DNA from 3 places in the Peribacillus sp. FSL K6-5616 genome. Region 1 is predicted to be linked to each of the others. Evidence: riboswitches for the same ligand, from Rfam matches in the RefSeq annotation. Region 1 holds a riboswitch; each other region holds the start of a gene.
The links. A riboswitch is a leader RNA that binds a small molecule or an ion and turns the genes downstream of it on or off. The one in region 1 is predicted to bind thiamine pyrophosphate.

Region 1 (10,996 bases):
AACTTGCTGCATTAACGAATAAAACAAGTTCACTGGTCTCGTCGTTAAGGAAAAAGTTAAACCAAGGACCGCAAAAAACAAAGCTCGAAAGCCTACGAGTAATCCCCTCATGAAACTTTCTTCCGTAATCGATATGAGTCCCCACTCAAACCAAAGCTTTTCACCTTGCCCGAATAATATCATGGCAGAAGAGGTGGATATAAAAATGAAACAAAAGGGAATCGACAAAAGCAGGATGCGTTTTATCGAATGCCCGGTAAAAAACAAAAATAAAAGTAATACGCCAATGGTGATATTCATCATATAATTCAGGTCGTGAATGAATAACGCCACGATGCATAACACAATCAGCACACCAAGTTTAAGGCTTGGATTAATTCCATAGAGCCATGTTTCTGCGTTTGAAACATTCATCTACATGACACTCCTTTTAACTTTGGTCTCAACAAATCCGGCTTGCGCGATGTTTTCATCACTTATTACGTTTCCGTCCTTAACCGTCCAGATCCTGGTTGCAAAGTTTTTTGAAATATGATCGTCATGAGTTACCATGATCACTGTTATTCCACGTCTTCGATATTCCTCAAACCATTCCAGTAATGCAAAGGTATTTTTCGAATCTTGACCAAAGGTCGGCTCATCCAGGAGAATGATTTTTTTGTCTATTACGATTGAGGCTGCTACGCTTAATCGACGCTTTTGCCCCATTGATAATTGAAATGGATGTTTATCCCGATGTGCCTCAAGACGGAAAACTTTAAGCAATGAGCGGACTCTCTCATCTATTTCTTGTTGCGGCCTTCTATCAATACGCAATGAATAAGCAATCTCTTCATATACAGTATTTGCAACGAACTGAAACTCAGGATTTTGAAAGACAAACGTCATATGATCCGTTGGTTTTTTCACCACTTTAATGGGGTTCCCCACTAATTCATACGTACCTTTCGTTTTTATGAATTGCATCAATGCATGCAAAAGTGTACTCTTGCCCGCGCCATTTTCTCCCCTGATCACAATCCATTCTCCTGAATGGACCTTCAGCTCTTCAACGTGTATTTTTTCCTCTTTATTCCGAAAACCGCTAAATCCTTGCACATCCAGAAGGGGTAAACCATCTGTAAAATGGTATTCCCTAGTGGGTGCATTACTCTGTATATATTCATCCCAAACACCAGGGAACCAAATTCCATGTTCTCTCATTTCATTTTTATATAGGGAAAGAATTGTGTCTCTTGGACCATCAGCTATGATTTGACCGTCATCGTTTAAAAGCACGATTCGTTCGATGAATTCTAAAACATGGTCAATTTTATGTTCGACGATAATAACCGTTTTGTCTTTTCCGACTTCCTTCAACAAGTCCCAGATTTCTTTCGTTCCTTCTGGATCAAGCATGGCGGTCGGTTCATCTAAAAATATAACTTCTGGTTCAAGGGCCAATACTGAAGCGATTGCCAGACGCTGTTTCATCCCGCCTGATAATGTGTCAATACTTGTATGGTCCAGGTTCAATCCTACTTTACGGAAATGATTTTGAATCTTCTCTTTCATTTCTTCTTTAGGGACGGAAAGATTCTCTAGGACAAAGGCAATTTCCTCATCGGCAAATGGCATGCAAAACTGGCTATCAGGGTCTTGAAAAACATACCCCCATGAAGAAGGGCATTTCAATTTCTCCGCTTTCATCGGGACTTCGATGGAATTCGGAATCAATCCGCTTAACACTTGCAACAGAGTGGACTTACCACATCCAGATGGTCCCAACAATAACACTTTTTCTCCCTGATCAAATGATAGTGATAGGTCCTTGAATATCAAAGATTCATCACCGGGAAATTTCATTCTTAACTTTTCAACAGAAACGATTGGTTCCATGGCCCTCAACCTCTTCTTTTAATCAAGTTCTGCATAATCTTTATTGGAAACCGGACGCACAAGATTAGTTACCCCTGTTGCTTCCAGGACTTTAACTAGATAATAAGCGGTCACACCTGCAAAGAATATGGAACCCACAAACCTCGCTATCATGAATAACGATAGATTCCAAGTAGAAAGCGCACCTATTTCCCCGTATGCAAAATCCATGATAACTGATGCCAGGCAGGAAGCCATCGCAGCTAAAACGGCCACCGGCATATTGAATTTTTTATATTTGAACCCCATGAACACCAGTTCCGCGAACAAACCTTGGACCACCCCATATAACAGTACAGTCAGCCCCCATGGGGAACCTAGAAAGAATTCCCCTGAAGCTGCAGCTATCTCCGCCAAAAGTGCCACACCCGGCTTCCGTAAAATGAAAAAGGCGACAGGGCCAGCTATAAACCACATTCCATAAATAAGTTGATCCAGATGTAATCCTAATGGTTTAACGGAATAATAAATCGAACCCCAAAGGATATAAACGATTCCAAATGCTACCGCAATCACGATCGTGACTAATATATCCGTTAATTTCAATCCTTTTTTCATTGTTTCATTCTCCTTTTATACTTCTAATGTTTCCTTATGAACGGGCCATGTCTCTAAACGATAAGCCATTTCCCAAAATGAGTATTCATATTGGCTGCTGAGAATAAAATGCTCTTTCATTCTCGCCTTATCTTCTTCAGTTACTTTTTCAGCAATCTCATCCAGCCTCGCAATTTGTTCTTCCACCAAAGTGCGGAACCACTCTCCTCCGTAAGCCGCTATCCATTCTTGATAAATCGGCTCTTCGGGCATGCACCCTTGCAGCTTTTCACCTATCTCATAATACAGCCAGTAACACGGCAAGATAGCTGCAATAACATCTCCTAAATGTCCCGAATAAGCCGCACGATACATATGGGAAGTATAAGCATAGGCAGTCGGGGCAGGCTTGAAATCTTCCCGTTCTTCTTTTGTGATGCCTAATCTCTCGGAAAAATTCTCATGAAGCTTCAACTCCGCTTCATATGTTCCTTGTGCATGGCCGGCAAGCCTGCTTGTTGTATGTAAATCTGTAGCTTTGACTGCCCCTAAGGCTTGAACTCTAGCAAAATGAGATAAATAATAGGCATCTTGCATGACATAAAAACGGAAACACTCCAATGGCAATGTGCCATCTCCTATTCCTGCTACAAACGGATGATTAAAACTAGCTTCCCAAATGTGATCAACTTCCTTACGGATTTCCTCTGAAAACTTCATGTCCATTACCTCCAAATTGTATTTTTTCATTGAACGAAACAGAAAAAAACACTTATCACCCCTTTTTTTGCAAACAAAAAACCACTTTCTTAAACGTAAAGAAAGTGGTTGTACAAGAAATAATACAGAAATGTATAGTTCCAGACCCCACTTCCCTACGCTGGTATAAACCAGATCAGGTTCTAAGGGTCTTAAAGTCATACTTCAATCTCAGCTTTTGTGGGTAAAAAATCAACTTTTACCTATAAAGCACCCCTAGTGGTACAAATTGTATATTAAAATTCATTTGCCTTTATATTAACACGATAAATCCAATTGTCAAACGTATTAGAAAAGTTTTCTTGATTTAGGGTTACTAAACTTTCAATCTTCCATACCCACTTAACCACGATCTATTAAACCATTGTTAATCCACCATTTACGGAAAGAGTTTGCCCCGTAATATACCCTGCCTCTTCCGAAACGAAATAGGCAACAGCACTGGCAATGTCCTCTGGTTGTGCTAGCCGTCGGAATGGAATCGCTTTTTCCAAGGCGCCTGCTATACCTTCGTTATATGAGCCTATTTCTTGAAATAGGGGCGTATCAGCAGGACCTGGCGCAATACAATTGATGTTGAGTTTATGACGTGCCATTTCTCTTGCTATCGTTTTTGTAAAGGCAATAACCCCTCCCTTAGCAGCCGAATAAACTGCTTCTCCACTTGATCCGACTCTTGCTGCATCGGATGCAATATTTACTACCTTACCGTATCCATTTTCAATCATGAGAGGTAAAATTTCCTTGCTAGTATGGATCTGCCCAAGTAAATTAATATCGATAATCCTTTTCCATGTGCTGGGATCACTTTTTAAAAAAGGTTCCACCTTATCCCAGCCTGCATTATTAACCAATATATCTATTCTATGATAATAGTTCACTGATTCTTCGACGGCTTTTTTTACACTTTCTAATTTCGTTACATCACAATGGACCGCTCTGGCTTCAAAACCCGACTTTTCGATTAAAGAAACCGTTTCCTCTGCATTTTTAAGATTAATATCAGCCACGATGACGTTAATATTGCGAGAAGCCAATTTTTTTGAAATTTCTCTGCCAATTCCGCTTCCAGCACCTGTGATAAATGCCATTCTTTTTGTCATCATATTCCCCTCCACTTTCACTATTTAGTCAATATGGATTTATTTAAGCTGCCTATATATTGTCGGTTATCCTTTCATTAATCATTTCCCGGAGCCGGAATTTCTGAATTTTCCCGCTTGCCGTACGAGGAAAGTCATCCATTATTTCAATAAATTCAGGCCAATATTGTTTTGCCAATCCCTTTCCCAGGAGAAATTCCTGCATTGAATCCATCGTGATCGGGCTCTTTCCCGTTTTCATACTGATACATGCACATGCTTTTTCCTGAAGACGGGAATCTGGAACCGCAATAACCTGAGCACTAGAAATATCCGGGTGTTCATACAATACATTTTCTACATAAGCGACTGGAATATTTTCACCGCCACGTATGATTATGTCTTTGTTTCTTCCAGAAATCCGGATATACCCGTCTTCATCAATGAATGCTCGATCACCGGTAATGAACCATCCGTCACTATACTCAGCTAACGTATCATTGATTCGTTTAAAATAGCCGACAAAAAGAGCCGGACCCCTTACTAATAAAGAGCCTTCTATATTCGGGGCACAGATTTCCCCTTCAAAATCCACTATCTTTAACTCCATACCCGGAAACGGGATTCCGTCGGTATTCGTCAGTTTTTCTTCTGTATCTTCAAGTCTCGTCAAGGTTACCAAGCCATCTTCCGTTTGTCCCCACCCTGACAATATCTTGAACGGTACTTTTTTCACGGCCTCCTTTACTAAATGCCTGGGAATCGGGGCACCCAAAGCTACGAAGACTCGCAGCGAATTGAGGTCATACCTTTCTATCCCCCCCATCTGAACCGTATCCTGCAGAAAAGGAGTGGCACCCGCCGTAAACGTTATCTTTTCCTTCTCAACCCATTCAATAAACTCTCTCGGATTCCAAATGTCTTGATAGATTCCCGTACCTCCAATATGTGTTGGGAGCCTGACTCCATAACCAAAACCCGTTTGGTGAGCGAACGTTGACGCCATGAAAAGAACGTCATCGGATTTTAAATGTAAGCGGTCAATCCAATAATTTGTAGATATACAAAGGGTATTATGTGTATGCATAACTCCTTTTGGACTTCCCGTGGTTCCCGAGGTAAAGATAATTTCAGTCACCTCATTGGGGTCATGTGTGATTTCATCCAAAATGGAAGAATCCATCCGGTCTTCCCAAGGTTCATCAAATAGGGAGGAGAACAGTTTCATCCCATTCGGGGCATTTTCCCCAATCACATATATATGTTTCATTGAAGGCCATTGATGGCTTAGTCTCTCAATCATGTCAGGGTAATAAAACCCACGGAAATAATCTGGTACAACAATCATTTTAGATTCTGCCATCCCAACCATATAGCCAATTTCCCTATCTCGATAAATCGGTATCAAGGGATTGCTGATGGCACCGATTCTTGTAACAGCATAGTGTAAGATTATAAATTCATTCCAGTTAGGCAGTTGAAAAGAGACAACATCCCCCTTACCCAATCCTATATGCAAGAGACCCAATGCGATTCGATCGACCAACTTACCAAGCTGCTTGTAAGTAAAACTACTTTTTTTATCGATAATCGCTATCTTCTCTGGATGCTTTACTATAGCATCATTCAAATAATCCAAAATCGTTCGGTTTGGCCAAACGTCTTGATATTTCTCCACATATTGCTGAGTCAAAATCGTCTCCAATTTCACTAGTTTTCTTCCCCCTCATCAACCTCTGAATTTATTAAAATCAACAGGCCTCTTTTCCAGGAAGGCATTTTTTCCCTCTTCCGATTCTGGTGTATTGTAAAACATCGCTAAACTGCCCATCGAAAGTTGTGAAATCCCTTGAATGTTGGCACTATCTGCATTAAAGGAATATTTGAGCATTTTTAGCGCAGTTGGACTCTTATCAAGGATCTTTCTTGCCCATTCTTCTGCTGCCTCGAGCAATTGTTCTGGGGCAACGATTTTGTTCACAAGTCCCATTTCCTTTGCTTCTTGTGCAGAATATTGTTCACACAAATACCAGATTTCCCTCGCTTTCTTTTCTCCGACAATTCGTGCTAAATAAGCTGAACCGAAACCTGCGTCATAACTACCGACCTTTGGCCCGCTCTGGCCAAATTTTGCCGTGTCAGATGCAATGGTTAGGTCACATATGACATGAAGGACATGCCCGCCTCCGATGGCAAACCCATTAACCGCTGCAATGACCGGCTTAGGAATGTTGCGGATCGTTTGATGCAGCGTTTCGATTTCCAGTCCCATTCCACCACCTAAACCACCAGAATGACTATATCCTCCTTCTTCTCCCTTTTCCTTTTGATCTCCACCTACACAAAATGCCTTCTCGCCAGCTCCAGTCAGAATCACTACACCCACACGATTATCATCCCAAGCGTCCCGAAAAGCCCAAATTAATTCTTGAATTGTTCTGGCACGAAAAGCATTGTAAACTTTAGGTCTGTTCATTGTTATCTTTGCAATGCCGCCTCTTTTTTCATAAATTACATCTGTTAATTCCATCGTTCTCATTCCCTTCGTTTTCTTGACTATTAAGGATGATCTGCCTTGCATCACATCAATTCTCTGTTCGTACCCAACACGACTGTAATAATGCTAATCCCTTGGATTAATGCGAACGAAACTCCTTTCCTATTATGTCCTTTGCTATGACCATCATATTGGCTTGTGCAGTGCCATCACCTATTTCCAACCCAATCACATCACGCAAGCGTTGCTCAAGAGGCATTTCCTTCGTATAAGCATAATGACCATTCAGCAGCAAACATTCATGGATAGCTTCTACACTATATTTAGGCCCTAACCACTTAACGGAAGCCGATTCTTTACTATGATTCAACCCTTGGTCACGAAGCCAAAGGCCCCGATAGGCTTGCCACTTCACCAGTTCTAATTGGGTATAGTGGGTCACAATTGGGAAGGAGACCCCTTGATATGTCGCCAACGGTTTACCAAATGAATGTCTGATTTTCACATGTTCGATGGTTTCATCGATACTTTGTGAAGCGGTGCCAACACATTGCAGCCCTATTAACAGCCGACTTAAATCAAACCCATTCATCACTTGGGAAAACCCTTTATTTTGAAGACCGATCATATTCTCTTCCGGAACCTCGACATCGGTTAAATATATCGAACCTCTTCCAATGGCGATATTCCCCATGTCTGCGTACCCTCTACATTCAACTCCTGGTATATCGGCAGGAACCATGAAAGCACTTATCCCTCGATTTCCCCATCCAGGTTCTGTCTTTGCAAATAAAACAAATGCATCTCCACACATAGCTACACTAATTCCAGACTTTTCTCCATTAAGCACATACTTATTTCCTTTATGTACTGCTGTTGTTTTAATTCCGCCTGCATCCGTACCTGCGGATGGCTCCGTAATGGCAATGCCAACAATTTTTTCACCACTTGAAACTTTGGGAAGCCATTCCTTTTTCAGTTCCTCGCTAGCATGATTATTGATAATTTCACCGATTAATGCATTCAACATCACCGCGTAAGTAAGATTGAAATCACCACGCCCTATCTCCTCTGCAGCTATCCCCGTTGTCACACAATCTGCACCGCTTCCGCCATATTCCACAGGAATCCGAAGACCATTTACGCCAAGGTCCCCCAGCTTTTTCCACAAATGTTTTGGAGTAATCTCTTCGCGATCCCATTTTGTATAATGTGGAAGCAGCTCTTCCTTAGCAAATTCCTTCAATATTTTACGAAAATAATCTTGCTCTTCCGAAAAAGAAAAATTCAGCATATCATTACCTCCTTGTATACTATTTATCTGTTTTTTGGACATTCTACTAAACACGAAACCTCTTACTTGACAACTATAATTGCAATTTGTGTGCCAACTTGAATTGGCTACAAATTTGGCTATAGTTTCTAAAACTTTCGCAGGTTTGCATTTTTTCGCAATACTGCAAATCAAAGTTGCGAATTTCAAAAAAAATACACACTTTTATAAGTGTGCCCTAATGGTTTACCTGATGATATTTCATTAGATGAAACTGTTATTTCAATTTGTATTTGGCAATTTTTCTATATAAACTAGCAACATGAATTTTCAGCTTTTGAGCTGCTAAAGAACGATCCCCTTCCGAATCTTTTAATGCTCGCTGAATGGCTGATTTTTCAGCATTACCTACAACTTCATCCAACGTACCGGAAAAAGGATTATTGATTCCAACTGAGGGAACCTCCAATATGAAATTAGGTGTAAAATATAAAGATTCCAGCGTTAGAGTCCCACCATCTACGATATTCATTCCGCGTTCGATTATCGCTTTGATTTCACGGATGTTACCAGGCCAATCATATTGGATCAACCAATCTTGGAGTTTAGGATCAATTTCCTTCACATGGGACCCTAACTTGTTATTGAAATACTCGACGAAATGATGTGCCAGAGGAAGAATATCTTCCTGTCGCTCCCTTAAAGAAGGAATTTTCAATTCAAAAACATAAAGTCGATAATATAAATCTTGGCGGAATTTCCCTTCTTGAATAAGGGTTCTTAAATCCCTGTTCGATGCAGCAATAATACGTATATCAACATTTTTAGTCCCCGTCCCGCCTAGCCTTTCCACTTCCCTTTCCTGTAAAACTCGTAATAGCTTACCTTGAGCCTGATAAGGCAATTCAGAAATCTCATCTAAAAACAACGTACCATGTTGAGCTAATTCTATTTTTCCAGGCTTACCTTCTTTTTTCGCCCCGCTAAAAGCGCCAGCTTCATAACCAAAAATCTCCGATTCAAATAATTCATCTGGAATCGCAGCACAATTTACTGGCACAAAAGGCTGTGCTTTTCTTGTACTCAAACCATGGATCGCTTGGGCAAAAAGTTCCTTTCCCGTTCCCGTTTCCCCTGTAAGCAGTACTGTTGAACTGCTGGTAGCTATTCTGGCGGCCAGCTCTTTTACCCTCTCAATCTCCTTACTCTTTCCAACAATCTCTTCGAAGCTATATCGACCTTGAACCACGGAATTTTTCTTGATTTTATTCTTCTCCAAGGAGTTGGTAAAATACACTAAATCACTGTATTCCAGTTCGTCTTGACGGATGATTATGGTATAAAGGGTATCAGCTTCTCGACGAAATACCCTTATGAAACAAGCATGTCCGCTGATCACACCAGAAAACACATGTTTATGGTCAAGACCTTTCAAAGAAAAGCTGGAAGAAGTGTGAATGATCCTCGTAATGGACTTTCCTATCAAATCAGTCGGCATAATCATGAAATATTCATAAAAATCAGCTGTTGCGCCTATAACTTTTCCATTTTCGTCAACTTCAATCGATCCCCAATTCCTAATTACGTTTTTAACATTTTCCATTCACATCACCTAGTATCTTGATTACTTAAAACAAAAATGACAACTTGCCCCTTAATGACTTCTATTCCTGCTTGATTAAAGCAAGTCACCTTTTGCGTAACCCAATCTCTATTCAAATTAATATCAATGACCTCGAGTTCCGCTGAAATTATATCGCCTATATGTACTGGATGATAAAAGACCAATTCCTTTTGTAAAAGTATACAGGCACTACCAGGGAGTTTTTCACTGATTACTTGAGTGATTAGGCCTTCCGTTAACAAACCAGGTACAATCGGCCTGCTGAAATTACTTTTCCATGCTTCTTTATTCACTTGATAAATAGGACTGTAATCTTTTGTTAATTCATTACATAATTTTACGTCAGATTCATTAAATGTGCGTTGCATACTAGCAACCTGGCCGATGAACAAATCAGTAATTGTTAAACTCATAACACCGCTCCTTAATTTTTCCGAATATTCAATTTTAATAATACAAAACTTTCCAAGTAATTACCATAAAAGGGGTCCTTTGTTGGTTTATTCTTGAATTCAGCTGCATTACTTGAGTTTAGCAATTTTACTCGTGAATTTAATGGTTACTCGTGAGTTTAACCGGTTTGCTCGTGAATTCAGCTGTTTTACTCGTGAATTTGACCGATTTGCTCATGAATTTGGCTGCTTTACTCGTGAGTTTAGCAATTTTACTCGTGAATTTGATGGTTACTCGTGAGTTTAACCGGTTTGCTCGTGAATTCAGCTGTTTTACTCGTGAATTTGACCGGTTTACTCGTGAATTTGGCTGTTTTACTCGTGAGTTTGGCCGGTTTACTCGTGAGTTTGATGGTTACTCGTGAGTTTGGCCGGTTTACTCGTGAATTCAGCTGCTTTACTCGTGAGTTTAGCAGACCCCATTTTCCCTTGATAAAAAGTAAGCGCTTCCAAATTTTCGAAATGCAACTCCTGTATTTCACCGATGAATAATACATGATCACCAGCATCATACTCTCTCCATGGTTTGCATTCCATCCAGGCAACACTTCATGTATTTTTGGCGAAACTTCCTTGTTATTCCAGTCAATTTCAAGTATTTTCTGTTTACTGCCCGCAAATTGCCATGCAATGGATTATTGTTCATCCGACAAAATATTTCATGCTAGTGCAAGCTTTTGCTTCTTTATGAATTGATACTAAAGCAAGCGGGGGATCCAAGGAAACCGAGGTAAAAGAATTCACAGTGATGCCCTTTTGAACTCTACGATCAAACCAGCTCACTATCGTGACTCCGGTTGGAAATTTACCAAAGCGATTTCTCAATTCGCGCCCATCCATCTTATCACCTCCTAC
Region 2 (10,996 bases), 1.7 Mb from region 1:
AACGTGCTCTTTCATGTCGATAATGTACAGGGAACAGGCAAGGTTTCCTTATCATTGCGTGAAGCCAATGTGGATTTATGTACAATTTCCGGCCACAAGGTTCACGGTTTGAAAGGGACGGGCATCCTGTATGTTCGTGAAGGCGTTCGGGTCGATCCGCTTTTCCATGGTGGCAATCAGGAAACGAAAATCAGGAGCGGCACCGAAAATGTTGCGGGAATCGTCGCCCTTTCGAAGGCTTTGCGTATTAGTATGAACAATCAATTGCTGTATCATGATAAGCTTCAGCAAATCAAAACTTATTTATATAAAGGTTTGAAGGAAATGGACGGGGTGTTGGTTAACAGTCCCGAAGAGGGTGCACCCCATATTGTGAATTTTTCCGTGCCGGGACTTAAATCCGAGGTATTGCTGCATGCACTGGAATCGGAAGGAATATATGTTTCGACGACTAGTGCCTGTTCTTCGAAAAAAAGGACGGTAAGCAAAACGGTGGACGCGATGTTCCATCATTCAGCTCGTTCCGAAAGCGTCATCCGTATCAGTACTACCTATGGGAATGAACTGGAAGAAGCAAAGCAAGTTCTGGCGGCGATACAGAAAATAGTCGCTAATTTAGAAAAAATAATGAGGGTTGCTAAATGAAATTTGATCATATAATTATCCGTTATGGAGAAATCTCCACTAAAAAAAGAAACCGTAAAGGCTTTGTAGACAAAATGAAGGCACATATCCGCTGGAGTTTAAAAGATATAGAAGGCGTAGTGCTGACAGCCAACCGGGAGCGGATGTACGTTCTCCTGAACGGTGCTGACCATGTGCCGGTCATTGACCGGTTAAAAGGCATTTTTGGAATACAGTCATTAAGCCCTGCAATAAAAATAGAGCGTGATCTGGAAGTGATGAAAACGGCAGCCTTGTATTACCTTAATCATACCCTTGAAGAGGTAAACACGTTCAAAATCACGACAAAACGCGCCGATAAGGATTTTCCATATAATACCGATGAAATTAACAGGGCAATCGGCGGGCATTTGCTCCGAAATACAGAAGATTTAAAAGTCGATGTAAAGAACCCTGATTTGAACCTGCTAGTGGAAGTGAGACGCGAAGCCGTGTATTTGACAGGTGAAATCATCCAGGGTGCAGGCGGTCTTCCATTCGGTTCAAGCGGGAAGGCGATGCTGATGCTTTCAGGCGGGATTGATAGCCCTGTTGCAGGCTTCCTTTCGATGAAACGGGGATTGGACGTGGAGGCGATCCATTTTTACAGCCCGCCGTTCACAAGCGAGCGTTCACGTCAAAAGGTCATTGATTTGGCGGGCAAGCTGGCAGAAATAAATGGAAGCATGAAAGTGCATATCGTTCCATTTACGGAAATCCAGTTATTGATTCAAAAACAAATCCCGGAAAACTACTCCATGACTACAACCCGTCGTTTAATGATGCGGGTCGCCGATCGAATCCGTGAAAAGGAAGAAGCCATGGCACTGATTACCGGTGAAAGCCTTGGACAGGTTGCGAGCCAGACGATGAGCAGCATGTTTGCCATCAATGAGGTGACGAATACACCGATCCTGCGTCCGCTGATTACCATGGATAAGACAGAAATCATCAAAATAGCAAGAGAACTCGATACTTTTGAAATATCCAATCTGCCTTACGAGGATTGCTGTACGGTCTTTACGCCGGCAAGCCCAAAAACGAAACCGAAACGTGAAAAAGTCAATTACTATGAAAGCTTCGTCGACTTTGAATCCTTGATCGAAAAAGCGGTCTCCGAAACAGAAATATTAACGGTTAAACCGGGCCAGACTTTCGATAAGGAAGAAGCGATGGAAGACTTATTTTGATATCCTTTAATTACCAATAAAAATGTGCGAATGAAGCCATGTGTTTTAACACACTCTATAATCACAAGGAGGTGAAACACACATGGCAAACAACAACAGCTCAAACGAATTATTGGTACCTGGAGTTGAACAAGCTCTACAACAAATGAAATATGAAATCGCTACAGAATTCGGCGTACAACTTGGTGCCGACACAACATCTCGCGCTAACGGTTCAGTTGGTGGAGAAATCACAAAACGCCTTGTTCAAATGGCTGAACAACAATTAGGCGGAGGTTTCAACAGATAATTTCATAAATATGGCTACAGAGAGCGGGTTTTAACACCCGCTCTCTTTACGTTTGCGGACTGAATTCGTGGACGCCGATTTAATAAATTCCTTAGTTTTACTACATAATTGTTTACTGTTTTATATAATATTAAACCTTATTGGAATGAAGAAATGTGCGACACACCTGCTAGCCGAGACCCCACCGAAAGGGAGTATGTGTAATGATTTCCACTCCAGGCACTCGCTTTCCGCGGGCGGTCCGGGGAGCCTCCTTGGCGTTCGCCTGCGGGGTCTCCCTTGGCCACGCTTTTCCCGCAGGAGTCTCGTACCTTCCGTTCCAATCACTGGAACTTCTTTTTTAAGAAATATTGTAGGGAAACTGGCTCCTCTTCTCCAATTCGTCTTTAGTCTGGCGGTTTCATCAATTTTTCGGCAAAAGGAGTTCCGAATTGCTCTCGCCTCGAACCAAAATTTAAAAAGTAAACTAGATTATCCTTCAGTATTCCTTAAAGGATTGAAGAAATGTGCGACACTCCTGCCGAATAACTGGGTAGCCGAGACCCCACAGGGGCTTGCTTTGATGAGGCTTGGCAGGCAGTCGGCGGAAAGGGAGCGGATCTTTGAAATCAACTGGAATGTTTTATTGAAAAAACTGAAGGCAAACTCACTTTAGGAATTGTCTACAGGCTATAAGAGAGCGGATTCTACACCCGCTCTCTTTTTTAATTTGTAAAAATAAATAGAAATTTTAGAGAAGTATCTTGTATAATGAGTAGGTACTAAGAGTTCATAATTGGAGGGGAAGAATATGAAGCGTGAAGACTTATTGGCTCCGGAACATTACAACTTAGTGAGTGAAATGGAACGTTATGCAAAAGATCCAGGTAAAGTTGCCGTACTTTGGGAGAACGAAACCGGAGATAAAAAACAACTTACATATGAGAATTTATTAAAAAGTGCAAATAAAATTGGAAATGCCTTCAAGAAAAAAGGACTGGGTAAAGGTGATACGGTCCTCATCATAATCCCCCGTTTGGTGGAAGCTTATCAAGTGTATTTAGCCGCATTGAAAATTGGCATGATTGTCATCCCTTGTTCTGAAATGCTTCGTGCGAAGGACTTGCAGTACCGAGTCAACCATGGTGATGTCAAAGGAATCATCAGTTATCATGAATATACTGACGAATTGAATGAAATAGAAGGAGCGGAAAGCCTCCTGAAGTTTTCAATCGGAAAACGAATCGAAAATTGGCTGGATTTGAATGAGCTCGCCGATGAGGAATCCGATCAGCTGACCATCGCTGACACGAAGAGTGAGGATATGGCATTCTTATCGTATACTTCCGGAACGACAGGGAATCCAAAAGGGGTCGTCCATACACATGGATGGGCTTATGCCCATTTGAAAACGTCTGCTGCAAACTGGCTCGGGATCAGCGAAACGGATGTCGTTTGGGCAACGGCAGGCCCAGGGTGGCAAAAGTGGATTTGGAGTCCTTTCCTGGCGGTTCTGGGAACAGGAGCGACAGGCCTTGCCTATCATGGAAAGTTCGAGGCGAAAAAATATCTTCAGCTGCTACAGGACTACAAAGTGAATGCATTATGCTGCACGCCAACCGAATATCGATTGATTGCAAAGGTGGATAACCTTGATGATTATGATTTATCCCATCTTCACAGTGCTGTATCGGCGGGAGAGCCTTTAAATCAAAAAGTGTTCGAGGTCTTTAAGAACCATTTCCAGATTGAAGTGCGTGATGGGTATGGACAGACCGAAAATACCTTGTTGGTTGGTGTAACGAAAGGCATGGAAATTAAATTGGGCTCAATGGGCAAACCGACTCCGGGCAACCATGTGGAAATCATCGATGATTCCGGTAAACCTTGTTCGCCTGGCGTAGTGGGGGATATTGCCGTACATGTCGATACACCTGCCCTATTTAAGGAATATTTTAAAGATCCCGAGCGGACATCGCAGCAGTTCCGCGGGGACTATTATATCACCGGCGATCAAGCGAAAAAGGATGAGGATGGTTATTTCTGGTTTGAGGGTCGTTCTGATGATATCATCATCAGTTCGGGATATACGATCGGACCGTTTGAAGTGGAAGATGCACTCGTTAAGCATCCATATGTTAAAGAGTGTGCCGTTATAGCAAGTCCTGATGAAATAAGGGGAAATGTGGTCAAGGCGTATGTCGTCTTGATGGATGATATCGATCCGAACAGCCAGGACTTGATCAAGACGCTTCAATCGCACGTGAAAGAATTGACTGCTCCATATAAATATCCAAGGAAAATCGAATTTTTAGAAGAGCTGCCCAAAACGACATCAGGTAAAATCAAACGGGTGGATTTACGGAAAAGGGAAGAAGCACTTCTTAACAATTGATCGAAATGCATGACCGTCAGCCTCCAAGGCTGGCTTTTTTTTATTGACAGGGGCTTGGGTAAAAGCATAAATATGGGAATTCATGATATGAGATGGTACACTTACTGCATATCTGCACAGTAACAATCATTTAATAAGGAGTGTAAAGCCGGAATGGGAACGTTATGGTTCAATGGGTCGATTTATACGATGGTTAAAGAAAATGAACAAGTGGAGGCAGTCTTCACTGAAAAGGGGGTAATTGTTGATACCGGCAGCCTGGACCATTTGAAAAATGAACATGCCGGCAATATTTCCAGGGAAATCGACTTAAAAGGACAAACGATGCTGCCGGGATTAGTGGATAGTCACCTTCATTTGGTCGGACATGGTGAAAGGCTGCTTCGTCTAGACCTCTCTTTGATGGATAGCAGGGAGTCGATCATGGAATCCTTGAAGGAAAAGTGCTCAAAGACCCCGGCCGGAAAGTGGATCGTTGCCGAAGGGTGGAATGAAAATGAATGGCCGAGACCTGAATTGATATTACGGGATGAGCTTGACGCGATATCGGCAGATCATCCCATCGTATTGAAAAGGATCTGCCGTCATGCCTTGGTGGTCAATTCGCGCGCCCTTTTGGAAGCGGATATTAAAGAAGATATAAAAGAACCTTCAGGCGGGGTGATCTGCCGTTATCCTGACGGACGTTTAAATGGATTATTTAAAGAAAGCCAGGCGCAGAACCTCATTTTAGACAGCCTTCCCGGCATTGATCAAGAGTATATCGAAAACGCGCTCACAGAGGCCATAGAAGACGCATATAAGCTAGGTTTGACTGGGGGGCATACCGAGGACCTCCATTACTACAATGGTTTCATGCCGACATATCAGGCGTTTAAATCGGTAATCGAGGACCGGGAAATGGCCTTTCGCGCCAACTTGCTCGTCCATCACGAAGCGTTTGAAGAAATGCTGGCAGCAGGCGGCGGCTATCAGAAAGGTACGCGATATATCAAATTCGACAGCATGAAGATCTTTACCGACGGCTCCTTAGGCGGACGCACAGCCCTGTTGAGCGAACCTTATGTAGATCAAAAGAATACGAATGGAGTCGCGATATTCACTGAAAACGAGCTTCAGGAATGGGTGGAAAAAGCAAGGGCTGCCGGAATGCCGATTGCTGTCCATGCGATTGGCGATCTCGCTTTTGAATACGTCTTGAATGCAATTGAAGCCCTCCCCCCGAAAAAGGGACAGAGGGACCGGCTCATCCATGCGCAGATTGTTCGGCCGGAGCTTTTGGAGCGGGCGGCGAAGCTGCCGGTAATCTTTGATATCCAACCGGGGTTCGTTCCGTCCGATTTTCCGTGGGTGGAAGAAAAGGTGCCAGCCGATCTATTGGAATCCTCCTATGCCTGGAGAACCTATTTGAATTTGGGCATCATTTGTGCGGGAGGATCGGATGCACCCATTGAACCATTAAATCCGATTTTGGGCATTCATGCAGCTGTCACAAGGATGAAAATCAACAGTGAGGACCGTACCGTATATGGTTTGTCTGAAAGGCTTTCCGTTTTCGAGGCTTTCGCATTGTATACCAAAGGGAGTGCTGCAGCAATCGGCCAGGAAAAACGCCGCGGTGTGATCAATAAAGGGTACGATGCCGATTTTACCGTGTTTAATCTGGATGTCTTTGCTGTTGCACCGGATGATCTCCTGAAAGCTAAGGCGGTCATGACGGTCATCGATGACAAAATCATGTATGATAAAAATTAACAGTTGCAAAAAAAGAAATGGAAATACAAAATTGTTAGATGGAATTAGATAAAGGAATGTAAATGGAAAGAAGGCTTGTTATGAAAGTGGATCAACAAAAAGAAGGGGCGATTTATGCAGCCCTTTCTTACATGATGTGGGGAGTTGTGCCGGTTTACTGGAAGTTCCTTCAGGGAGTCGGTGCAATAGAAATTTTAGCTCAGAGGGTATTATGGTCTTTCGTGTTCATGCTGGTTTTATTGATGTTCATGAAAAAATGGCAGGCGTTTCTTGATTATGTCAAAAACATAATGGGAAATCCGAAACTCTTTACGGCATTGCTAACGGCGTCACTGCTTGTTACAGCTAATTGGGGAGTGTTCATATGGGCCGTTAACTCAGGACGGATCCTCGACACGAGCCTTGGATATTATATCAATCCGCTCGTCAGTGTACTATTGGGAGTGATAGTCTTAAAAGAAAAATTGAGCGGGGCCCAAATCATTTCATTCCTGCTTGCAGGAATCGGAGTCTTGATCCTTGGCATTCATTTCGGCACGATCCCGTGGATCTCTCTTGTTTTGGCCATGACCTTTGGATTATACGGTCTGGCAAAAAAAATGATCAAGGCCGAATCGGCAATCGGGCTGACGCTTGAAACGATGATGGTAACGCCTCTGGCCCTAGGTTACCTGATTTACTTGATGAACAGGTCGGAAATGCAATTCTTTACAGACGGAAGCACAAGCTTGCTGTTGGTGGGCGGCGGGATTGCCACGGCATTGCCTCTTTTATATTTTGCAAAAGGGGCGGAGAAGATCCCGTTATCGATGCTTGGCATTTTTCAGTATATCGCTCCGACCTTATCTTTATTGATCGGGGTATTCGTCTATCATGAAAGTTTCACCAAAGCACATCTTTTAGCCTTTTTGTTCATATGGTCAGCTTTGGCTGTTTATACACTATCCATAACGAAATGGGGGCAGGCAAGTGCCCGCAGGTTCAAAGGCAAAGGGAATATTGGTGCGTGAAAAGAAAAAAATGCTTGGGGAGATTTCTGCCCAAGCATTTTTTTTTATGTCGTTACTCAATAAAACGGTTTTATGGCATAGGCGAAATGCCAGGGTCATGAAAGGTATATCTTCGAACCTATTTCAGAAACAATACAATTGGAAAGGCAGGCAGGATTGTTATCGGGATTGGCACGGGGGGAATTCAGTTGGAATTGTCTATAGAAGGAACTATCCAGGAAAATGATATGTGTTGTCAGGAATGCTGATATGGTGGCGTACGGCTTTCTATTGCTATTTAATTCATCGATGATTCCCTGTGCAGTGGTAATCCCGATCCCGTGGCCATAAAAGAGGTTATTCCCTAATAATAGGGCATTTTCACCTTGCCATTCAGGGGTTGCCAAGTCGTGATCAGGGTTTTTGAAGTAAACGCAATCACCTGGTAAATAGTCCCTTCCCTGGTGAACGTTGAGAGCCATATTCCTTGGAGGGCGCCAGTCATATAAAAATAGGTCTGAAAAAAGATAGTCGAAATTCCTGGGGCCGATTAAATCCAAAATCGCCTTTAAAAAAGTGACGACTATTGCTGTCCCGCATTCGAAGGCATAAAGCCCCCCATTCATGAAAATGTCAACGAGCGCATCATGAGGGAGAATCCCTGGCTGAAGGGTGAAGGTGCCATCCTTTGAAAGGTGCCAATAACGCTGATTGGATTGAGACTCCTCAAGTGTGGAAAATTCCGGCCCGCTTTTATCCAACGCAATAGCTGCCTCTATGACCCGGTTCCTCAGCTGTATCTCGAAATTAAAATCCCCAAAGTTCCGGTATTCAAAAACGTTAGAATCTTCCGCCAAGCATTGAAGAGTTTCAAGCGATCTGGCAGAGGCTGCACCTGGTTGGATTTGACTGACATCTAACCATTTGTGATTAATCTTTATCATGACATATCCACCTTTTGCTTATGAAATTAAGGGTTTAATAAAACCAGTAAACAAAAATGTCTACACGTAATGCTCATTATATGAATGCTTGCAAAGAAATGACTATTTGGAACGTGTCCGCCACCGTTGCAGCCAGGAATGATTGGAACGGAAAGAGGCAGAACTATTTTGCTTTCAATGATTTTCGTTCCAAAAGATGTTTTGCAAGATATCCTGAAGTGCAAGGAATACCTTTCAAATTAGAGAGTAGAAGCAAATTAGTATTCCTTTTTCCCTATGAATTGATATAATGAGAGAGAAAAGTTCATATGTGCGAGAAATGTAGGGGGGCCAGTACTGCTGGCTGAGATTGCATCCATTAGATGCTGACTCTTTGAACCTGATCTGGGTGATGCCAGCGGAGGGAACATATTATGACTGATTTTCTGTTTTGTATGTTAACGTCCGAATTCATCTTCGGGCGTTTTTTGTTTTTTTATCCAGTATTTGAATAGCCCCCTAATATGGTTCCGGCATATGGATCTTATAGAATGAGAATGTGTAGGAGGATAATGACTTGAATAAATTCTTACCACTGTTAACTTCGTTCTTCCTTTTAGCTGGATGCGGAGCAGGCGGAACCAATGAAAAAGAAGAAGCATCTAAAAATGAAGAATTAAAAAAGGTATTGGTCGTGCTCGATTGGACACCGAATACAAACCATACAGGATTGTATGTAGCCAAGGAAAAAGGTTATTTTAAAGAACAAGGTCTTGATGTGGAAATTATCATGCCAGGTGAAGCTGGTGCTGATAAGCTTGTCGCTTCAGGGAAATCTGAATTTGGCGTGAGTTACCAGGAGGGCATAACACAGGCCCGCGTGCAGGGCGTACCGATTGTTTCGGTAGCTGCCGTCATCCAGCATAATACCTCGGGATTCGCTTCCCCAGAGGAAAAGGACATTACGACTCCCAAGGATTTTGAAGGGAAGACTTATGGCGGCTGGGGATCTCCGGTTGAAAAGGCCATTATTGATTCACTCATGAAAAAGGAAAATGCGGATGTAAATGAAGTGGACATAGTCAATACAGGGGACATGGATTTTTTCACTTCGGTTAAAAGGGATATAGATTTTGCCTGGATTTATTATGGTTGGACAGGCATTGAGGCCGAGCTGCGGAATGAAAAGCTTAATATGGTGTACTTAACCGAATACTCTGATAAGCTTGATTACTATACGCCTGTTTTGACTACAAATGAAAAGATGATAAAAGAAGATTTCGAGACTGTTAAAGCATTCGTTCATGCAGCTTCGAAAGGGTACCAGTTTGCGATTAAGAATCCTGATGATGCAGCGGATATGTTAATCGAGTCTGCACCGGATCTTGATCCAAAACTGGTGAAGAGAAGCCAGGAGTGGCTTGCAGACAAGTATCAGGATGATGCTCCGCGATGGGGTGAACAAAAGCTTGAAATTTGGAAGAATTACAGTGAGTGGATGACTGAAAATAAGCTTCTTGAAGGTGATTTCGATCCTGAAAAGGCATTTACCAATGAATTTTTACCAAACTAGGAGGAGATACAATGGCCAATTCATTAATTAGTATACAAATTATTCCTAAAGGGGAAAATGTCATCCCTATGGTCGATGAAGCAATCAAGATCATTGAAGAATCAGGTGTCAAGTATGAGGTTCACCCGCTAGAAACGACAATGGAGGGGGAACTTTCCGAGCTTTTTGCCGTGATAGAAAAAATGAATGTAAGAATGATTGAAATAGGATCGCCGAATGTCATTTCACAAGTGAAAATATTATATCAGCCAAGCGGGATTACGATGGATACGTTAACGGAGAAATATCGGGCATGATCGGAAGGGGAATTTGGAAGAAGGGGGCTCCCTTCTTTCTTTTATTATTGTTGCTGATAGTATGGGAGTCAGTGACAGTCTTATTGAAAGTTGAAGAATGGCTGCTTCCCGCTCCATCGGCCATTTTCATTGAAGGAATTGAGTCGTCCCGCAATCTTTACGGACACCTTATATCCACAACCGAGCTTGCGTTGTCGGGATTTTTTATTGGAAGTTGCATCGGCTTATTGATCGCGGCAATCCTACACCTATTTCCAGGTGTGAAGGACGCGGTTTATCCTCTGCTCATACTATCACAAAATATACCCATCATTGTTTTGGCGCCGCTTTTGGTGATCTGGTTTGGCTTTGGCATGCTGCCTAAGTTAATCGTGATTTCACTTGTATGTTTTTTTCCGGTTGCGGTTGCATCATTGGACGGTTTTCGCCAGACACCATACGAGCTTAAGCATTATTTCAAGATGATGGGAGCGGGAAAAAACCAGTTATTTTGGAAGCTGGAACTTCCTCACTCGATCCCGTTCATTTTCTCCGGCCTGAAAATTTCAGCTACCTATAGTGTAATGGGTGCAGTTATTTCGGAATGGCTTGGGGCAAAATCGGGGATTGGTGTTTATATGACTCTCGCTTCTTCAGCGTTCAGGACAGATCGGGTGTTTGTAGCCATTTTCATCATTATGGGAATGAGCCTGATCTTTTTTGGAATCATCACTTTCCTGGAGAAATACTTGGTTTCTTGGAAGAGAAAGGAGGGCGAAAAGGATGAAGCTGGAAATTAAAGACGTCTCCTATTCTTTCGATGGCAAGCAGAATATTTTGGAGAATATGAATTTCCATGTGAATGATGGGGAATTTGTCACGATCCTTGGGCCATCGGGAAGCGGTAAAAGTACATTGTTCCACTTGATCGGCGGCATTTTGAAGCCTGATCATGGCATCATTTC
Region 3 (10,996 bases), 1.4 Mb from region 1:
AATACAGCGATGCTAATGATGGCAAGTAGTACTGCGGTTAGATGTTTACGATATTCCTTCATGAATTCCCTCCTTTTTTACAGCTATACACATCTGGATAGTCAGATTAATGACAAAAAAGAGATTCAACGAAGAGTTTGCTTGGTTACTCTTCATTGAATCTCCGGTAGTCCAGTTGATTCACATGACCTTTATTTAATTGGCTCCAGTGTGAAGCGGATTTGTGTATGAATGCATCTTAACAGCTGTTAGAATTATCTGTCAATTATTTTTTTACGATTAATCCGATAAAATAAATTGGTATTAGGTGTTGATTATAAATAATCGATAAGTTAATATAAAATGAAATATTGAATCGACTAGTTAACTAGAGATTCAGCAAAGGGACAATATGTGCCTTTTTGCTGGATCTCTATTTTTTTTATTTGAGAAAGGGTGAGGGGATTGGTTGCAACATTAGAAATTAATCAAGTAAGCAAAACATTTAAGAATGAGAATGAAAGTGTCCATGTTTTGGATCATTTAAATCTGACCGTCAACAATGGTGAGTTCGTTACCATCATTGGTCCGAGCGGCTGCGGGAAAAGCACATTATTAAAGTTGATCGCAGGACTTGATTCAGACTTTGATGGCACGATCATGGCAGAGGATCTTACGGTTAGCGGACCTTCTAAAGACCGTGGTTTCATTTTTCAGGAGCATCGCTTATTTCCATGGCTAAACGTGGAGAAGAATATTGCAGGTAACCTTCCATTAAAGAAACCGGACATTCGAAAAAGGGTGGATGATTTGATTTCACTTGTTAAACTAAAAGGTTTTGAGAAGGCGTATCCACGCCAATTATCCGGAGGAATGTCGCAGCGTGTTGCCATTGCCAGGGCCTTATTGCGTAATCCTGAAGTTTTATTGCTGGATGAGCCATTCGGTGCATTGGATGCATTCACGCGAACGCATCTTCAAGAGGCTTTACTGGAAATATGGGAGAGGAATAAGACAACGATGGTGCTTGTCACCCATGATATTGATGAATCCATCTTTTTATCGAGGAAGGTGGTCGTCATGGATGCAAAGCCTGGACGGATTAAATCTATCGTTCCGATTGATTTGCCATACCCAAGAACCCGAACAAGCAAAGCGTTCCAGGAATTCAGGTCCGTCATATTAACCCAACTTGAACATCATCCAGTAGAGGTGGAAGATTGGAGCATTTAATTGGATTTTTGAAAAAGGAAGGATGAAAATTATGTCTACACAGACCGTTGCACAAAACAAGCACCTTGTCATAAGGGAAACGACAAAACAATCCAAACTTGCCAAATCGGCATTGCGGGGTTCGGTCCTTCCCGTTGTCGTGTTGATTGCATGGCAAGCATTAGGTTCGGTTGGCATCCTGCCTGCCCAATTGTTCTCATCCCCTTTATTGATCGTCATGACGTTCATTGATCTCGTCCAGTCGGGGGAAATGGGCATGCATTTACAAATCAGTTTAACGCGGGCTTTTCTTGGCTTTGCCTTAGGTGGGTTTTTAGGCTTATTGCTAGGGGTCATCGTTGGGATGCAAAAAAAATCCGAAGAGTATCTTAACCCAAGCATTCAAATGTTACGAACGGTTCCTTTACTCGCGATTACGCCTTTATTCATTATGTGGTTCGGGTTTGGTGAACTATCCAAAGTGCTGCTTATTGCTTTAGGTGCTTTTTTTCCTCTATATCTACAAACTTTTTTGGGTCTTCGGAATGTGGATAAAAAACTCTACGATGTTGCCCTAATCTTGGAGTTTAGCCGTCGGGAACAAATAACGAAGCTCATGATTCCGGCAGCATTGCCTAACATATTACTTGGTATCCGTTTAGCCTTAAGTGCGGCTTGGATGTGCCTGGTCGTCGCTGAATTGCTCGGTGCGGATAGAGGGGTGGGCTTCATGATCCAGGATGCCCGTTCATTCATGCAAACGGACGTCGTATTCGTAGGCATCATCATTTTTGCCCTCGCTGGTAAAATCTCCGACTCATTTGTCCGCTTTTTAGAAAATCATTTGTTGAAATGGCAAGATAGTTTTAAAGCCTAATTGAAAAAGGATGACCGCCCGGTGATGGGTGGTCATCCTTTTTCTTATTAGGTATGTATGTTTAATCTATTTCTTTATATAAGGGCAAATAAATGGTGAACGATGTTCCTTTGTTCACTTCGCTCTGTACCACGATTTTCCCTTTGTATTTTTGAACGATGGAATAACAAACGGTCAGACCGATACCGGTTCCCCTATCTTTAAGCGAGTAAAATGGGGTGCCGAGTATTTCAAGCTGTTCTTTTGATAGGCCTATTCCTGTATCCGTTATTCGTATTTTTGCCATAGTGCGTTCCTGCTCTGTTTCCACCTTGATGAATCCGGGTTTGTTCATTGACTCAATACCATTTTTCATGATATTGACCAGTATCTGTTTAAGCTCGATGGGATTCATGTTAATGTGCAGGTCGTCACGGAAATCGAGAAGAAAGCCGATGTTGCGGTTATTGGCAAAACTGGTTAATAGGTCGGAAATCTTTTGGATTTCATCATTTAAAGGAATGACCTGTACATTATCCGTTTGCGGTTTTGCTAAAGACAAATAGTCATTGATAATCACTTGTGTATATTCAAGTTCCGTAAGCATGGTCTGTACATAAAATTTTTCCGTTTCATTCAGTTCCTTCTCTTGATCTAATAGCTGGGCAAACCCTTTAACGACTGTAATCGGATTACGTATTTCATGTGCAATGGTGGCAGCTAGCTGTCCGACTGAGTTCAATTGCTTGGCCTGCTGTATTTCCTTATGAAATGCATTATTGGATTCCATCCTATTATTGGTTCCTATGAATACGAATACCAATATGATTTGTATAGCGAAGAAATTAAGCGTGTTGCCGAAACTATCCAAAGCGACATATTCATAAGTGTGTTGAAGATCCGTTTTTGAAATGATCAAGATGGAAGCGGGACCTAATATGATATTTAAAGTGGCCACAATATAAAAACCGATTTTATCAAAGAGAAAAATGGGAAACAAGGGTGCTATAGCAAATAAGGCCAGCATGATGGCAGTATCTGGGAATATCCAAAATTTGCTATAAAAATAAACAGTAATTAAGAAAATGAATAGGGTTTTATAAAAATTGACTTCTGTTTTTAAGAAAAATAACAGAGAAATTATCATCCCCGATATTAAAATGACCTGTAATGTCATCTCGTAGGGATTATCTTTCCAACTTATAGGTGATACAGAAATCCCAACTAATAGTAAAAAGGATATCATTGCCATGAAAGCCTTCAGTATAAATCGGTGTTTGTTTTGATAATATTGATAATTTTTTAACATAATTCCCCTTAGTATTAATATTCTGTTTGCTTAATAGTAATATGATACTAGTTTTTTGTAAATCAGAAAAAGATAGATTTTGTCATCGATAACCTTTCTATCTATATTATGGAAAGTTAATTCAACTTTTTGGTTGGGTAGAACGAACTGCATGAATACCCTGTTTTTGATAGGTTATTTTAACCATTTTAACTACTATATTATTTCTTTACATTATATTCGCTGTAGATTCACATTCCCCTTTTAAAATAATGGTAATAATAGGAGGGAGAGAGGGAAATGAAAACGAATCTAAAGAAATTCGGTTTTTGTATGATGAGTGCGGCCTTTATATTGCAGGCTACTTCAATGGGGGCCTCAGCTGCAAATGGAAATCATTCCAATTCATCTATTTATGAGAAGAAAATTGTGAATGTCGCACATAGGGGAGCTTCTGGTTATGCACCTGAACATACCATTCCCGCTTATCAAATGGGAGAACAAATGAAAGGCGACTACATAGAAATCGATCTTCAAATGACCAAGGATGGTAGATTGGTAGCAATGCATGATGAAAAAGTGGATCGTACAACGAATGGTACTGGCCTTGTGAAGGATTTAACGCTGGCAGAAATCAAGAAACTGGACGCAGGTACTTGGTTCAATGAAAAATATCCACAATTGGCAAAAGAGGGATATGAAGGGTTAAAGGTTCCTACTCTTGAAGAAGTCTTTAAGAAGTTTGGAAAGAAGGCCAATTACTATATCGAAACAAAGTCCCCTGATGTGTATCCAGGAATGGAAGAAGAACTTCTGCAGGTTCTGGAAGAATATAAAATGGTGGATTCGAAGGGCCGTACAAAGAATGTATTAATACAATCGTTCAGTAAAGAAAGCCTTATGAAGGTTCATGACTTGAATCCAAAGTTACCTCTTGTGCAACTTTTTTCTTACAAGACCCAAGCAACCATTTCCGATGAAGAATTGGAATCCATAAAGGAATATGCAGTTGGCGTAGGCCCGAACTTCAGTAAAGTTGACGGACAATATGTGAAGATGGTTCGAAACCATGACCTCCAATTCCATCCATATACAGTAAATGAAAGAGCCGATATGAAAAAGGCGCTTGAATGGGGTGCAACGGGGCTGTTTACGAATTATCCCGATGTGTTCAACGAGGTACTAAGTGAGTATAAGCACAAAGATAATGGAAATAAAGTTACTAAATAAATGGTTTCAAATGTGAGTTCCGGTTTCCGGGGCTTTTTTTTGTCATCCAGGTGCAGCATAATGGGCGATTAATTCTTGGGGAAATTAGATGTCCATAGGCTTAGTAGTCTTTCGGACGGGTATATAAAATAAATCAAGAAAATTTTAGGAGGTTGATTATGAAGGCTGTAACTTTTCAAGGAGCAAAAGATATACAAGTAAAACAAGTTGAAGATCCGAAACTTCAGCAAAAGGATGATATCATCGTCCGAGTGACTTCAACAGCTATATGCGGGTCCGACCTCCATATATACCAGGGTGCTTTGCCGACGCATAAAGATTATGTCATTGGCCATGAACCGATGGGCATCATCGAAGAAGTGGGTCCGGAAGTGACAAAGGTGAAAAAAGGGGACAGGGTTGTCCTGCCTTTCAACATTTCTTGCGGGCACTGTTATTATTGTGAACATGATATGGAGAGTCAATGTGATAATTCCAACCCTAATGAAGCGGTGGATACAGGCGGGTACTTTGGTTTTACTGAACGATATGGGAACTATCCAGGCGGGCAGGCAGAATATTTAAGGGTGCCATATGGAAACTTCATGCCGTTTGTCATCCCGGAGTCATGCGAACTAGAAGATGAGTCACTTTTGTTCATGTCCGATGTGCTGCCAACCGCATATTGGAGTGTAGAGAACGCTGGCATCAATAAAGATGATACGGTAGCGGTATTGGGCTGTGGGCCGATTGGCTTGATGGCTCAGAAGTTCGCTTGGATGAAAGGAGCAAAAAGGGTCATTGCCATCGACAATCTACCTTATAGACTCAAAAAGGCTAAACAGATGAATAAGGTAGAGGCGTATAACTTCGATGAATATAACGATATGGGCAGCTACATTAAGGAAATCACTTCAGGCGGGGCCGATGTGGTCATAGATTGTGTGGGAATGGATGGGAAGAAATCGACGATAGAGGCGATTGAGCAAAAGCTGAAACTTCAGGGTGGAACGTTAAGTGCAATCGAGATTGCCCTTAACGCCGTACGTAAATTCGGCACGATCCAATTGACTGGCGTATACGGATCGAAATATAATATGTTCCCATTAGGCAATTTATTTGAGCGGAACATTAACCTGAAAATGGGACAAGCACCGGTCATTCACTACATGCCCAAACTTTTTGATAAAATCACGGCTGGAGAGATCGACCCTACGGAAATCATATCCCATAAAGTCCCTCTCGAAAAAGCGAGTGAGGCTTATCAAATCTTTAACGATCATGAAGATGAATGTATTAAAGTGGTGCTAAAGCAATAATGTGTAGCTATAAAAATCCAATGCCCCTGAGCTGCATTGGATTTTTTAGTTGAGTTCGTAAATAGATAAAAGTGTATGGTGCATGATCGATAAACGTATAAATGACGCGGGATAAATGCTCATCCTACCCGTGAACTGAGGAAATCGGGGGTACACTGTTTTTTTTACTATGATGCTTTTAAAGGGGATTCCGGGAATGTGACGATTGACCCTTCCGATGATGAAGGAGAGATGCATTGCCGAGTGATCTTGATTAAGGGTTTTTGGTAAGGGAATGGAGTATTTATATTATATAATGATAGTGACAAAAGGAGGATGTTCAGATGGTATATAACTCGGCAGCAGAACTTTGTGAAGGGTTTGGTTATCCGCCCGTTCACGTTAAATTGACGATAGAGATCATCGATAAGAGATTGGGACCTGTAAAGGCAGAAGCGGAGATTGCCATCAAGCCTGTTAAGTCAAAGGGTTATCTGGAAGTATTGGTGGAAGAATTGGAATCGGAGCATATCTTTGCCGATGAAAATGGCAGTATCTATGGCAGCTTCGGCATCGATCAAAGCATCCAGATATATGATGAAGTCCTGACTACCATTCCGTTCGAAGAGATAATGGGAAATGAAAATTGGAAAGAGACAGTTGAGGAATCCATCACGGCGGATAAACTAAAGGAACAACTGGGTAAATCCCTAAATGATTATCAATTCAGTGATTTGAGCGGGAAATATAAATTCAGGAAAAGATGTACGGTAACAGAACTCCAATTCATAGATTAAACGAAAGGAGAAGGCGATATGCTTTCTCTTTTTTACATATGGCCATGATATTTTTCCTTATGATAATTAAATGCTTGCAGTGACACAATCTGTGAGAACCTTTAACCATGCACAAGGGGAGCTCAGTAGGCTTTTAATGGTTTCAACTTGCATTTATTATATAGCTTTACATAGGTTAATATATTGTTAAGGGCTTTTATAAGAAATAGAAACGAATATTTTAAAAGATAAAAAGGAGAATATATGAAAATTGGTTTGGTACGGCATTTTAAGGTGGCACATGAATTTCCTACTGGGAAATCTGTGACGGCGGATGATATGAAGCAATGGTTTGTGGACTATGATGCAGCGGATATTATTTATGGAACGACTTTATTTGGCGTGGAGGAATGGCAGGAATGTTATTGCAGTGATATGTCGAGAGCCGTCAAGACAGCGGAACACATCTTTCCAGGCACGGTTCATCGGATGGAGGAGCTGCGGGAAATACCTTCTCCCCCTTTGAGAGGAAGGGTTAAGCTGCCGTTCATCCTTTGGGCCATCTGGATTCGCTGCTGCTCGGTGATCAACAAGCAGACAAGGGCGGAAATTAAGATTGCAGAGCAAAGGATCAATAATGTATTGGATGAAGTCTTTGCAAAGGGGGAAAGGAATGTTCTGATCGTGAGTCATGCCGCCCTCATGGTATATATGAGGAAAGAGCTGATCCGACGGGGGTTCACCGGTCCAAAGTTCAAGATTGCCAGTAATGGAAAATTGTATGTATTTGAAAGCGGAAAAGGGAAATGAATATATGGTTCCCCACCGGAAAAGGTAAGCCATTTTGCGAAGAAAGAGGCATGTATTTTCCGAATAGTTATTCTTTTTTTATTGGTTGTGGTTTATTATTGTAATAGTGTAATTTTTACGAATTCAATATTGGGGAAAGAGGGGTGGACATTTTGCTGAAGGCAGTTTTTTTTGATTTAGATGATACATTACTATGGGATCAGAAAAGTGTAAAAGAGGCTTTTGTGGCCACATGCGAAGTTGCCAAGGAGAAATATGGTCTGAATGTCGACGAGTTTGAAGAAGCGGTGCGGAAGGAAGCGCGTGATCTTTATTCTTCTTACGATACATATGCATTCACTCAAATGATCGGAATCAACCCATTTGAGGGACTATGGGGGAATTTTCAGGATGATCATGATGAATTCCGGAAGATGGCCGGGATCGCACCGGCTTATCGGAAAGAAGCGTGGACGAGGGGCTTGAAGGCATTAGGGATCGATGACCCGGAATTTGGGCTTGAACTGGCAGAACGTTTCCCGGCCGAAAGACGCAAAAAGCCATTTATCTATGAAGAAACATTCCGTGTTCTGGATGAATTAAAAGGGAAGTACAACTTGCTATTGCTAACGAACGGATCTCCTGAACTGCAAAATACCAAACTTGAAATAACGCCTGAACTGGTTCCTTATTTCGACCAAATCGTGATTTCAGGCGCATTTGGTCGAGGTAAACCGGATGCCTCCATTTTTGAGCATGCTTTGCAAATCATGGAGCTGGATAAGGATGAAGTATTGATGGTCGGCGATAATTTAATGACCGATATCCTTGGAGCATCACGGGTAGGTATAAAGTCGGTTTGGATAAATCGCCATGATAAGAAACGGAATGAAGTGCTTCCAACCTATGAAATCAAGCATTTAGAGGAGCTTTTCCCTATCCTTGAGAGCCTGGGGAATTAATTGGCGGTCCTCCTCCAAATAACAAATTTTGGAGAGTTGCAATGAAAATATTAGGTCTTTCAAATTATTTACAGAATGAAAAGGGTGAGATATAGTTACCCTGTAATCAATTAAATTATTCAGACTAGGGGTGTCCAATAAAAGTTGGGCTGAGAGAGAAGCGCTTAAGCTTCTTAACCCTCAGGACCTGATCTGGTTCATACCAGCGTGGGGAAGTTAGAATCTACTAAACGATGACCTTTCAATTGGTCATTTCTGTAGTCATACTAACGTTAGCCGGGTCTTTAATATGAGACCTGGCTTTTTCGTGCGAAGTGGATTGGATTTTGTCCTTTTTAAATGAACTTAAAAAGGAGAAATGAAATCATGAAGAGTAATTCAGTAAATGACATGAACGTTTCAATTATGTCCAGTTTTGCCGGGAGTAAAAAAGTGTATGTTGAGGGATCTAGACCCGATATTAAAGTACCTATGCGTGAAATTGAGCTAAGTCCGACGACAGGGGCATTCGGTGAAGAGGAGAATCCGCCTTTACGTGTATATGATACAAGCGGCTTCTATACGGATTCAGAATATCCGATTGATATTCATAAAGGCCTTGCCCCGATCAGACGCAGCTGGGTTCTGGAACGGGAAGATGTTGAAGAGTATGAAGGGCGTGAAATAAAGCCCGAAGATAACGGATATAGAAAAGTGGAGTCACAATCCAATGCCGAAGTTTTTCCGGGATTGAAAAGAAAACCATTGCGTGCGGTGAAAGGAAAAAACGTAACCCAGCTCCATTATGCCCGCAAAGGGATCATTACTCCAGAAATGGAGTTCATTTCGATCAGGGAAAATGTAGCCCCTGAGTTTGTAAGGGAAGAGGTAGCTAGCGGGCGGGCAATCATTCCGGCAAATATTAACCATCCTGAAAGTGAGCCCATGATCATCGGACGTAATTTTCACGTGAAGATAAATGCGAATATAGGAAATTCAGCTGTCAGTTCATCGATTGAAGCTGAAGTGGAGAAAATGACTTGGGCCACACGATGGGGTGCAGACAACATAATGGATCTTTCCACAGGAAAGAATATTCACACGACGCGGGAATGGATTATCAGGAATTCACCTGTGCCGGTTGGGACGGTTCCGATATATCAAGCATTGGAAAAAGTGAATGGGGTCGCGGAAGATTTAAATTGGGAAGTTTTCCGGGATACATTAATCGAGCAGGCTGAGCAAGGTGTCGATTACTTCACCATACACGCTGGTGTACTTTTGCGATACATCCCCATGACAGCAAAGCGAGTTACGGGTATTGTTTCCCGGGGAGGCTCCATCATGGCACAATGGTGCTTGGCCCACCACCAGGAAAGTTTTCTCTATACACACTTTGAAGAGATTTGTGAAATCATGAAGACGTATGATGTTTCTTTCTCATTAGGTGACGGTCTCCGTCCGGGATCCATTGCAGATGCAAACGATGAGGCACAATTTGCGGAATTGGAAACACTTGGGGAATTGACGAAGATTGCTTGGAAGCACGACGTTCAAGTCATGGTGGAGGGACCCGGTCACGTACCGATGCATTTGATTAAAGAAAATATGGATAAGCAGCTGGAAGTCTGTCAAGAAGCACCATTCTATACCCTGGGACCATTGACGACGGATATAGCTCCTGGATACGACCATATCACTTCTGCGATTGGTGCTGCCATGATTGGATGGTTTGGAACGGCCATGCTTTGCTATGTGACACCGAAAGAGCATTTGGGACTGCCGAATAAAGAGGATGTTCGGGTAGGGGTCATTACTTATAAAATTGCAGCACACGCAGCTGATCTTGCAAAAGGCCATCCGCAGGCAAGAAAACGGGATGATGCCCTTTCGAAGGCTAGATTCGAATTCCGTTGGAGAGATCAATTCAATCTTTCCCTTGATCCTGAAAGGGCGGTTGAATATCACGATGAAACTCTTCCGGCAGAAGGGGCCAAAACAGCCCATTTCTGTTCAATGTGCGGACCGAAATTCTGCAGCATGAGAATCTCTCAGGACATCCGTGATTTGGCGAAGAAAAAGGGTCTGGGTTTTGAGTCGGTAATCGATGAAGGGCTTAAAGAAAAAGCGAATGAATTTAGGAAAACGGATGGGGAAATCTATCAATGATTCCAACGAGAGGGAGAATTCGATGAATCGGGTAATCCAGATAAAAGTTGAAATGAAACAGTTGGAAACTCAATTGGAGCAGCTGAAAAGGGAGCTGAACATTTTTCGGGAGAATTGTAACCATGAATTTGTGAAAAATGATTATAGTCAACAATGTACAAAGTGCCACTTGATCGAAAGTCTGCAATGGTAATGATTCCATAATCGTCCTTATGGAATGACTCCCTTAATCATGTTGGACATTCAGTCACAAAACATGATTAAGGGGCTCTTTCATTACTATTTACATACTTGTTTTATTAATATGAAGAGGAGGAGGGACAAGCCATCCTTTTTCCTTATTCAATCTAAGGAAGTCAGCACCCAATGCAGCTTTGTTGGTATGGAATTGCGCAAACATCTGTGCAATATCCTCGCGGATGCATTGACCCATCATTTGGCTGCAAGCAACTAATCCTGCATTAATATCGATTGATACT

Region 2: linked by a shared signal. The riboswitch ahead of MHB45_RS16825 (ABC transporter substrate-binding protein) and the one ahead of tenA (thiaminase II) in region 1 are both predicted to bind thiamine pyrophosphate.
Region 3: linked by a shared signal. The riboswitch ahead of thiC (phosphomethylpyrimidine synthase ThiC) and the one ahead of tenA (thiaminase II) in region 1 are both predicted to bind thiamine pyrophosphate.

Annotation. Positions count from the first base shown of each region.
Region 1 is NZ_JBBOYT010000001.1:1,788,493-1,799,488, reverse strand. Features, by position in the region: gene MHB45_RS08575 (energy-coupling factor transporter transmembrane component T family protein) at 1-414, opposite strand, end outside; gene MHB45_RS08570 (ABC transporter ATP-binding protein) at 415-1,878, opposite strand; gene MHB45_RS08565 (ECF transporter S component) at 1,897-2,475, opposite strand; gene tenA (thiaminase II) at 2,491-3,174, opposite strand; TPP riboswitch at 3,310-3,441, opposite strand; gene MHB45_RS08555 (SDR family NAD(P)-dependent oxidoreductase) at 3,570-4,316, opposite strand; gene MHB45_RS08550 (AMP-binding protein) at 4,369-6,006, opposite strand; gene menB (1,4-dihydroxy-2-naphthoyl-CoA synthase) at 6,025-6,825, opposite strand; gene MHB45_RS08540 (acyl-CoA dehydrogenase family protein) at 6,932-8,086, opposite strand; gene MHB45_RS08535 (sigma-54 interaction domain-containing protein) at 8,343-9,668, opposite strand; gene MHB45_RS08530 (MaoC/PaaZ C-terminal domain-containing protein) at 9,674-10,102, opposite strand; gene MHB45_RS08525 (hypothetical protein) at 10,255-10,506, shown strand; gene MHB45_RS08520 (flavin reductase family protein) at 10,478-10,678, opposite strand; gene MHB45_RS08515 (flavin reductase family protein) at 10,784-10,981, opposite strand.
Region 2 is NZ_JBBOYT010000001.1:3,506,152-3,517,147, reverse strand. Features, by position in the region: gene MHB45_RS16860 (cysteine desulfurase family protein) at 1-645, shown strand, start outside; gene thiI (tRNA uracil 4-sulfurtransferase ThiI) at 642-1,853, shown strand; gene MHB45_RS16850 (alpha/beta-type small acid-soluble spore protein) at 1,936-2,142, shown strand; gene mbcS (acyl-CoA synthetase MbcS) at 2,933-4,516, shown strand; gene MHB45_RS16840 (amidohydrolase) at 4,670-6,271, shown strand; gene rarD (EamA family transporter RarD) at 6,352-7,281, shown strand; gene MHB45_RS16830 (protein-glutamine gamma-glutamyltransferase) at 7,377-8,204, opposite strand; TPP riboswitch at 8,518-8,627, shown strand; gene MHB45_RS16825 (ABC transporter substrate-binding protein) at 8,761-9,756, shown strand; gene MHB45_RS16820 (thiamine-binding protein) at 9,768-10,052, shown strand; gene MHB45_RS16815 (ABC transporter permease) at 10,049-10,831, shown strand; gene MHB45_RS16810 (ABC transporter ATP-binding protein) at 10,815-10,996, shown strand, end outside.
Region 3 is NZ_JBBOYT010000001.1:352,185-363,180, forward strand. Features, by position in the region: gene MHB45_RS01705 (ABC transporter substrate-binding protein) at 1-62, opposite strand, end outside; gene MHB45_RS01710 (ABC transporter ATP-binding protein) at 445-1,212, shown strand; gene MHB45_RS01715 (ABC transporter permease) at 1,235-2,068, shown strand; gene MHB45_RS01720 (sensor histidine kinase) at 2,130-3,299, opposite strand; gene MHB45_RS01725 (glycerophosphodiester phosphodiesterase) at 3,636-4,565, shown strand; gene MHB45_RS01730 (zinc-dependent alcohol dehydrogenase) at 4,724-5,863, shown strand; gene MHB45_RS01735 (hypothetical protein) at 6,187-6,639, shown strand; gene MHB45_RS01740 (histidine phosphatase family protein) at 6,883-7,428, shown strand; gene MHB45_RS01745 (HAD family hydrolase) at 7,581-8,369, shown strand; TPP riboswitch at 8,486-8,600, shown strand; gene thiC (phosphomethylpyrimidine synthase ThiC) at 8,736-10,517, shown strand; gene MHB45_RS01755 (hypothetical protein) at 10,540-10,710, shown strand; gene MHB45_RS01760 (DUF3231 family protein) at 10,801-10,996, opposite strand, start outside.